Regions from separate parts of the Anaerosinus massiliensis genome, predicted to be linked through region 2. Evidence: a T-box and tRNA genes for the amino acid it is inferred to sense, from the RefSeq annotation. Region 2 holds a T-box; the other regions hold tRNA genes.
The links. A T-box is a leader RNA that pairs with one kind of tRNA and senses whether it is charged. The one in region 2 lies ahead of ileS (isoleucine--tRNA ligase), so its partner is inferred to be a tRNA-Ile.

Region 1 (3,282 bases), 400 kb from region 2:
TGTTTCAATACGAACCTCATCAACATGTTCTAGTGCTCCTTCTTTTCCAATAAACGGATTCGTTCCATGTAAAGGTAGAAAACTGCCTTTTCCCGTTACTTGAAACGCACAATGACTATAGTTCCCGATATGTCCCGCCCCCGCTTTACCAAGTGAAGCTTGTATTATTTCAGCATATTCAACTGGTGCAAAAACAGCAAGTTTTACCAGTTCCTCTTGATAAGTAACGGTAAGAGGTTCTATTTTTTGCAAATTGAGTTTGTGTGCTAATACATCGTTTACACCGCCATCTGCCGTATCTAAGTTCGTATGTGCAGCATATACAGCAATATTTGCCCTCAATAAATCGGCGAGCAATTTACCTTGCGGCAAATCCGTTCGCAAATTTTTCAAAGGCTTAAAAATAAGAGGATGATGAGAAATGATCAAATCAACTTGCTGCTGCGTAGCATGCTCAACCACTGCTTCATTAACATCAAGACAAACCATGATCTTTTTTATATTTTGCGCCGGGCTCCCAACGAGTAAACCGACGTTATCCCAACTTTCCGCTAAATATCGTGGAGCCAGAGTTTCAACCGCATCTATAACAACCTGACATTTTACAGACATGCTAATTTTCCCTCCAAATTTTTGATTTTTTCTTTGAATATTTGATATTTTGGTATCAAGTTGACCGAATGGCTATTCTCCATTCCATGTAATATACGATTCGTTTGCACAATAAGATTTCCGATATGTTGTCTTAATAATGGGTGTCGCTTTTGCCATAAACATGTTCCAATATCAAGCAATACAGGTTCTGGCAAAACAGCATCACCTTGCTCTGCATAAATTATTTCATAAAGTATAGTATCCTCTATAACAAGCTCTTCATCTATAATATTCCACCCATGCGTAAATAGCCATTCACGCAGGAGCCCGACTGCATTCATCGGTTGTAAAATGAGCCCCCTTAAACTGGCTGTTGTTTCCGGACGTTTGCTTAATATATCGATCATCGTCGTTCCTCCCATACCAGCAATTACGGCTAGATCGACTTCTCCAGGTTTAAGTATTGTGATTCCATCACCAAACCGTACCTCAATCATATCAGCTAAATTGGCATGTAAAATTGCTTGTCTTGCCGCCTGATATGGGCCCTGATGCACATCGCAAGCTAACGCACGTGAAATCAGTTTTTGTTTCGCTAAGTAAATTGGCAAATATGCGTGATCTGTACCAATATCAGCGATGCGATCACCTTTTTTCACAAAGCTTGCCACTGTTTTTAATCTTGCTCCTAATCTCACATAATCCCCTCTTTATACAAAATCTATTCGTATTATTTCTCTGATCTCTATCTTACTTTTACTTCATTTACTAAAGCAAAATACTAAAAAATGCAAAGCATACGCTTTGCATTATAATGACTTATGGTGGGCGATAACAGGATCGAACTGCTGACATCCTGCTTGTAAGGCAGGCGCTCTCCCAGCTGAGCTAATCGCCCATTTATTAGATTAAACGATATATACATGGTGGGCCCACCTGGGATCGAACCAGGGACCGACCGGTTATGAGCCGGTTGCTCTACCGCTGAGCTATAGGCCCTCATTTTTTTAATTGGCTCCTTGAGTAGGACTCGAACCTACGACCGATCGGTTAACAGCCGATTGCTCTACCAACTGAGCTATCAAGGAACGTTATCAACAAAAATTATTATATATTATTCTTCCTATTGCGTCAAGAAAATTTTCAATTTTTTTAAAAGACTTCTTAGAATTTATTCTAAGAAGTCTTTTAACTTTTTACTTCGACTTGGATGTCTTAATTTTCTTAAAGCCTTAGCTTCAATTTGACGAATACGTTCACGCGTAACCCCAAAATTTTGTCCTACTTCTTCAAGCGTCCGAGCCCGTCCATCATCCAAACCAAATCTGAGCCTTAAGACTTTTTCCTCACGCGGTGTAAGCGTTTCAAGAACTTCTTCCAATTGTTCTTTCAATAACATAAAAGAAGCAGCTTCTGCTGGAGCAGGTGCATCCTGATCTTCAATAAAATCGCCTAGATGAGAGTCTTCTTCTTCACCAATTGGAGTCTCTAGAGAAACTGGCTCCTGCGCAATCTTCATGATTTCACGAACACGTTCTACATTGATATCCATTTCTTTTGCTATTTCTTCCGGCAATGGTTCTCTACCTAGTTCTTGTAACAATTGACGAGAAACACGAATTAATTTATTAATCGTTTCTACCATATGCACTGGAATACGAATCGTTCTGGCTTGATCCGCGATTGCTCTCGTAATTGCTTGACGAATCCACCAAGTAGCATAGGTACTAAATTTATACCCTTTATTATAATCAAATTTTTCAACAGCTTTGATTAAACCTAAATTTCCCTCTTGAATCAAATCCAAAAATAACATCCCGCGACCAACATAACGTTTTGCGATACTAACAACAAGACGCAAATTGGCTTCCGCTAAACGCCGTTTCGCCTCTTCATCGCCTTCCTCCATTCGTTTTGCCAGACATATTTCTTCTTCTGCTGTCAAAAGAGGAACACGACCGATTTCTTTTAAATACATTCTAACCGGGTCGTCAATACTAATTCCCTCAGGAATACTTAAATCTATATCAACTTCATCTTGAGAATTACTGTCAAGATCTGTTATATCCGAATCATCTAAATTGTCATTTTCAGTGATCTCATCAACAATTTCAATTCCCTTACTCGTAAAAACTTCATACATATCATCAATTTCATCCGGCGATAAATCCTCACTTTGAAGTGCATCCATAATTTCGCCATACGTAAGAACGCCACCGCGTTTCTTTCCTTTATTCAATAGCTTTTCAACAATCTCGCTACCATGATTAGATAGGTTCTTTTTTTCAGCCATTTACTTCCCTCCTTTCGCAGCAGTTACAATTTTACTCTCCATGCTTTTCACTAAATCAATTTTATTCATAATGCATCTTGTTAATTTCATACTTTATTCGTTGACTTTCTGCTAATTCCTGCAAAAAGCCCTCATCCCCCATACGTTCTAATTCATCGGCCTTAAGGCGATGTTGCTCATATAAATTTTTTAAATACGCCAAATGAACTGATCTTATGCAATCATCAATCAATTGCAAACTATCTTCTTCTTCTATTTCAATCAATAAACAATGCGATAATTCTATATTACTTTCTTCTTCCAACTTTAAAGAAGCAGTTACTTCATTAATAGGTTCTCCCATACGATAATTTTCTAATAAAAATTTAATAATTGCACGATGTTCGTTACTCTGG
Region 2 (3,282 bases):
TAAATAAATTTGTTACTGCATGTATCGTCTCTTGATTGATAATATGTTCATTACATTCTTTGCAATAGAAAATCGGAATTGGAAGTCCCCAAACACGTTGACGAGAAATACACCAATCATGTCTATCGGCAACCATATTATGAATACGATTTTCTCCCCAACTTGGAATCCATTTTACGCTTTTAATTGCTTTCAATGCTTCATCTCTAAAACCATCAACAGACGCAAACCATTGTTCTGTTGCTCTGTAGATAACTGGATTCTTGCAACGCCAGCAATGGGCATATTGATGGCGAATGGAACCATTTCCAAATAATTTGTTACTTGCAGCTAAATCTTTAATAATAGGAACATTCGCATCGTGCACAAACATTCCCTCATATTTACCTGCTTCTTTAGTAAACTTACCACTCGCATCAACAGGACTAATAATTGGTAATTTATATCGTAAACCAGTTTCAAAATCATCTTGTCCATGTCCAGGTGCAGTATGAACACAACCACTTCCTTGATCTAATGTAACATAGTCTGCTAAAACCACTGGCGAGGTTCTATCAAAAAACGGATGTGAAAATACCATTCCTTCTGCGGAAGAGCCCTTTACTACGCCAAGAATTTTATATTCTTCAATCTTAGACTGCTGCATTACACGATCAATTAACTCTGTTGCCATTAGATATATTTCATCATTTGCTTCAACCCATGAATATTCAATTTCTGAGCCAACTGCAATTGCTACGTTTGCAGGTAATGTCCATGGTGTAGTAGTCCATATAACAGCATATACTTTTTTAGGATCAGCGCCATCTGGTAAATTATTTTTTGCATCTATCAATGGAAACTTAACAAAAATTGCGTGCGATTTTTTTTCTGCATATTCAATTTCCGCTTCAGCTAAAGCAGTTTCGCAAGATGTACACCAATATACTGTTTTTAAGCCTTTATAAATATGCCCTTTTTGTGCCATTTCGCCAAAGACTTCGATTTGTTTTGCTTCATATTCCGGAACTAATGTTATATATGGATGTTCCCAATCGGCACTAACGCCTAGACGCTTAAAATCATTTCTTTGAATATCTACATGTTGTAAAGCGTATTCTTTGCATTTTTTTCTTAATTCTAACGGATCCAGTTCATGCCTATTTAGCCCCAGCATTTTAATAGCTGCGTGTTCAATTGGCAAACCATGTGTATCCCATCCCGGTACATAAGGCGTATCAAAACCGCACAAAGATTTATATTTTATAATAATATCTTTTAAAACCTTATTTAATGCATGCCCCATATGAATATTTCCATTTGCATATGGCGGACCATCATGCAGTATGAACTTTGGTTTTCCTTTAGCACTTTCTCTACGTTTATTGTAAAGATCATTTTGCGCCCATTCTTCTAATATTTGTGGCTCGCGTGCAGGTAAATTTCCTCTCATCGGAAAATCAGTAGCAGGCAAATTAAGAGTTTTACTATAATCCAACAAAAACACCTCCAAAATAGTAAAACCTCTCATCCCAAAAAGGGACGAGAGGTTATTTTTCCCGTGGTACCACCCTAATGACTACTTAAAGTAAGTCTCTTAAGACGATATAACGCTCGTTAGACGACAAATCTTACTCTATTTCAGACTTGTAGCTCAGGAGTGATTTTCATCAATAATTGTTTGCCAAGCTTTCAACATTGCTCAGCTTTCTGTAAAACAAATTTATTGGCTACTATCTCCGTCATCACTGTAATAAAAGCATTATACAAAAAAAAATAAATATAGTCAAATTGTTCTTTTTATTTCTCAGCTTCTTCATCAGAAGTTTTCAATAATTCTAGTTGTGTGAGTAATAAAGTTCTCATTTTAGTACGATACACTTGGGACTGTTTTTCAAGCTCTTCATATTCAGTTATTCGCTGACGAACTTTTCCGGTGGCTTCATCAATTAACTTTTGACCATTTACTTTAGCTTCTTTAAGAATTAAGTCTGCTTCTTTTTTAGCATTTAATTTTACTTCTTCAGCAGTTTCTTGCGCTACTACCAAAGTATTATGTAATGTATTTTCTAAATGTTGAAAATGTTCTACTTTACTTTTTAATCTATCAATACTTTCTTTTAAATCAAGATTTTCCCTATATAATTGTTCATAATCTTTAACAACTTTATCCAGAAATTCATCGATTTCATCTTCATTATATCCACGGAAACTTCTTTTAAATTCTTTATTATGAATATCTAATGGTGTAAGCATAAAAAACTCCTCCTGATGTCGTTTTATATTTATATATAACGTTTTAAAAGGATGCTAATTCGTCCTTTTTTAGTTGTATTACCAATTTGGTAAACTTCAACTCTACCACGTCCCCGCATAGATATGATATCTCCTTCTTTTATCGTTTGCGAAGAACTCTTTACGGATTGCCAATTGACTTTAACTTTATCAGCAGCAATATCATCAGAAATTTTACTGCGAGAAGAACCGAATCCCGCAGACGCGATTGAGTCCAATCTTAAAGATGCAACTGTCGATTTAATTTCTTTACACTTTTCTTCTCGAGGTTCAATTTCAGATAAATCGCAAATTTCTATTTTTACATTTGCGGAGCCGATTTGTGTAAAATTATCATGGATATATTGAGCAATTTGTGTGTCAACAAGAATTTTTGCCTGCTCGCCCTTTAATAAAATATCGCCAATCACACGGCGGTCAATGCCTAATGCCATCAAAGATCCTAAAACATCCCTATGAGAAATATTGTAATATCTTTCATCCCATAAAACTTTTAACGCCGTAATATTAAAATTAATTTTACCTAAAAAAGCATCGTTAACGAAAACAACACGCTGTCTTTCTGCACCATGATAACCACCATCAGAAACAATATTTATATTCTCACAGCTTGCGGCTACCGTTTCAGCAATGGTATATCCATACGGATCTAAAAATTCACTCACCTTAAATTTCTTATTGTGAATAACAATTTTTGCGATATCAATGAGTCTTGTGACAATCTCGGTACCTTCTGTATTACGATAATATCGAATTATTTTTTCAAAATCAGCCATTTATTTCGACCCCATTGCTTTTGATCTATTCGTTGCAGCTTCAACTGCATCAATCAAAGCCGCTCTAACTGCTCTTTTTTCCAAGACAGAAATACCTTCAATTGTTGTTCCAGCAGGGGAGGTTACCATATCACGCAATTGCGCTGGATGTTCTTCTGTAACTAAAACCATCTTGGCTGCTCCTAATAAAGATTGTGCAGCTAACATGATTGCTGTTTTACGTGGCAATCCT
Region 3 (3,282 bases), 1.0 Mb from region 2:
TTATTGGTAGCGGATACTTTTTAGGCACTGGATATGTATTGGAAAAAGCTGGTCCAGCAGCGATATTAGCGTATTTACTAGGAGGACTTATCGTGCTATGTGTCATGCTCTGCTTAGCAGAATTAGCAGTCGCAAAGCCGATATCAGGTTCGTTTGTTACCTATGCGAGAGATCACATATCATCGACTTGGGCGTGTGGTGTGGGATGGGCATATTGGTTGAATTGGATTGCATATGTGCCATCAGAGATGATTGCTGCAGGAATTATTATGAATAAATTTATTCCAGAGGTTAGTCAAGTTTGGTGGGCGGTTCTATTTGGTTTAATCGTGACGATGATCAATCTTTTTCACGTAGAAAAGTTTGGCGAAAGTGAATTTTGGTTAGCGATTATCAAAATTGTAGCGTTGATTATGTTTGTATGTGTCAGTAGCTTGATTTGCTTGGGATTGATTGGCGAACAAGGTGCGATCGGTACTAGCGTGTTATTAGGCAGCGGTGGTTTCGCCCCCAATGGATATTGGGCAATTGTTTTAACCATGGTTATTATATTAGTCAATTTCCAAGGGTCAGAAATTATTGGGCTTGCTGCAGGCGAATGTAAAGAACCAGAAAAAAGTATACCGATTGCAGTACGAAATGTTACTTGGCGCATTATCGCATTATATATTATACCGATTTTTTTATTGGTATCTATTCTGCCTTGGGACAGAGCATCTTTAGAAGAAAGCGTGTTTGCCGTAGCGCTGAATGACTATGGCTTTGGCTGGGCGGGAGATTTATTTGCTTTTGTTGTACTGACAGCGGCGATCTCTTGTTCTAACTCTGGCTTATATGGCAGTGGCCGTGCACTTCATGCATTAGCAAAAATGGACATGGCACCCAAATGGCTGGGGGCTCTAAATAAAAATGGTATGCCGCAAAATTCAATTATCGTGTCTGTATTGGGATGTTGGATCATTATTGCACTCTATACTTTGGATGCAAGTGCTACGGCATATACCTATTTACTCGCAGTTTCCGGTTTTACAGGCGCGATGGCATGGATTTCTATCTGTTGGAGTCAATACAATTTTCGTAAGCAATTAATTGCACAGAAGTTAGAACATACTTTAAAATATAAAACACCATTTTTCCCATATGTAACTTTATTCGGAATTTGGGTTCAGGTGATTTGTCTGCTTGTTATTGCTTTTACAGATGATTTAAGATCAACCTTATATGCTGGGGTTCCAATGCTTGTGATTCCTATGTTTTGGTATCAAATTAAAAAACGTCGCTGCCGGGAAACTGCAATTGAGCATAGATAGCACATTGTAAACAAACTGTAGACAGGATCCGTTGGCAGGTTGGTGAGAAGCACGCATCTGTGAACTTCTCACCAACCTGCAATCTATATTCATATTAGTTTATAAGTGGAACGAGATTTTGTTATTTTGAGATAGATTTCATCATTGAAAATGAAATCTATCTTTTTTATAGGTAGATGAAAGCTTGCTTACGGATAAATAATTGACAAAAGACGAAAAAACATGTAAAATATATAAATGTCGCTAGAGATAGCAGAAACTAAATGCGGAAATAGCTCAGTGGTAGAGCATCGCCTTGCCAAGGCGGGGGTCGCGAGTTCGAATCTCGTTTTCCGCTCCAAAATGGGCCTATAGCTCAGCGGTAGAGCAACCGGCTCATAACCGGTCGGTCCCTGGTTCGATCCCAGGTGGGCCCACCATTTTATTACATGACTCTGTAGCTCAGCTGGATAGAGTGTTTGACTACGAATCAAAAGGTCGCAGGTTCGACTCCTGCCAGGGTCACCATAGATATTTCAAGGGTTTACGATATATTTCGTAGATCCTTTTTTGTTGTCTTTATCATAAATTGGCAACAATGTAGTCCAGTTATTGTAAACAAGTAAATCTAAAATATAAATTTGGGCATAAACATAGTGCTATTAAAAAACAGATATTAACAGACAAATACCTCGAATCTTTAGGCTATATGAAAATAGCGAAAAAATTCGAGGTATTTAATTTATGATTCTGCTGTTTTAAGTTGATTTTTTAGAAGCATTTAAAGAATTGTTTTTTATATCATCAGATGGTTGTGCTTTGTACCAGGCAGCGTACATAACTGGCAGCACCAGTAAGGTTAAAATCGTTGCTCCCAGTAACCCGCCGGCGATGGCAATTGCCATGGAGCCCCACAAAGTACTGGGTACCAGCGGAATCATGCCTAGTATAGCCGCGGCAGCTGTTAACATAATAGGGCGGAAACGGCTGATCGTTGCTGACACAATAGCGTCCCATACCGAGTCGCCGGCCACCAGATGTTGTTCAATCTGGTCCATCAATATAACGGTATTGCGCATAATAATACCGAACAAGGCCAGAATTCCTAATTGGACGACAAATCCCATTGGACTCCCGGTGAGCAGGAGGCTGATGGATACACCGATAATTCCAAGTGGTGCTGTTAAGAGGGTTAACAGCATTTTCGGTGTACTTTGCAACTGCGTCATGAGCAGGATCATAATGATCAGCATCATGGCCGGGATGGGTTCTGCTAGGAACTTACTGCTTTTAATGCTGCGTTCCGTTGCACCGTCAAATTCAATAGAATAGCCGGCTGGCAGACTGCTTCTGAGTTCTTGGAGGCTGCCGTAAACTTGCTTGGTCACGTCCGAGCCGGTTAGCTTAGACATGGGCTTCAATTCTGCCTGTACTAGAATCATGGGTAACAAGTCGCGCCGGTAAATTAAGCCTTCTTCGGCGTCATAACGAATGGTGGCGATTTGGTCAAGCGGGACATATTTGCCGTTGCCGATATGGATGTTGAGATCTTTTATCCGCTCTGGGTTATTACGGTCTGTTTCTGCAAACCGGAGAACCATGCGGACGGTTCTATCATGTTCACGAAATTCGGTAATCGGTGCTCCGGACAACTGGGTCTGGAGCGATGTGGCCAATTCATGGGAACTGAGCCCGAGCGCTTTTGCCTTTGCCTGATCAACCTCCAAGTGCATCACTTTACTTTTCTCATTCCAGTTAAGGTTTACGTTTTGTGTAGCCGAATGAGCGGTCATAACAGTACGAATTTGTTCAGCGATTTCACGAACTTTTTCATGGTCAGGGCCTTTTACCCGCAACATCACAGGGTAATCGGGTCCCGTTCCGGTGAATAATAATTTGATATGTCTCCGAACACCAGTAAATTCGGTGTTTAATAATTGCTCTGCTTTTTCGGCCAGTGCATTACGGGCTTGTACATCCTTGGTGACTACAA

Region 1: it encodes a tRNA-Ile, which carries the amino acid that the T-box ahead of ileS (isoleucine--tRNA ligase) is inferred to sense. The anticodon was not compared.
Region 3: it encodes a tRNA-Ile, which carries the amino acid that the T-box ahead of ileS (isoleucine--tRNA ligase) is inferred to sense. The anticodon was not compared.

What each region holds. Positions count from the first base shown of each region.
Region 1 covers NZ_LT575483.1:477,496-480,777, forward strand. The annotation lists gene BN6559_RS02580 (Nif3-like dinuclear metal center hexameric protein) at 1-612, opposite strand, end outside; gene BN6559_RS02585 (tRNA (adenine(22)-N(1))-methyltransferase) at 603-1,292, opposite strand; tRNA gene BN6559_RS02590 (tRNA-Val) at 1,417-1,492, opposite strand; tRNA gene BN6559_RS02595 (tRNA-Ile) at 1,519-1,593, opposite strand; tRNA gene BN6559_RS02600 (tRNA-Asn) at 1,607-1,682, opposite strand; gene rpoD (RNA polymerase sigma factor RpoD) at 1,766-2,887, opposite strand; gene dnaG (DNA primase) at 2,949-3,282, opposite strand, start outside.
Region 2 covers NZ_LT575483.1:74,290-77,571, reverse strand. The annotation lists gene ileS (isoleucine--tRNA ligase) at 1-1,486, opposite strand, end outside; T-box leader at 1,515-1,734, opposite strand; gene BN6559_RS00395 (DivIVA domain-containing protein) at 1,780-2,235, opposite strand; gene BN6559_RS00390 (YlmH family RNA-binding protein) at 2,265-3,050, opposite strand; gene proC (pyrroline-5-carboxylate reductase) at 3,051-3,282, opposite strand, start outside.
Region 3 covers NZ_LT575483.1:1,102,034-1,105,315, reverse strand. The annotation lists gene BN6559_RS05650 (amino acid permease) at 1-1,310, shown strand, start outside; tRNA gene BN6559_RS05645 (tRNA-Gly) at 1,576-1,650, shown strand; tRNA gene BN6559_RS05640 (tRNA-Ile) at 1,655-1,729, shown strand; tRNA gene BN6559_RS05635 (tRNA-Arg) at 1,741-1,817, shown strand; gene BN6559_RS05625 (efflux RND transporter permease subunit) at 2,048-3,282, opposite strand, start outside.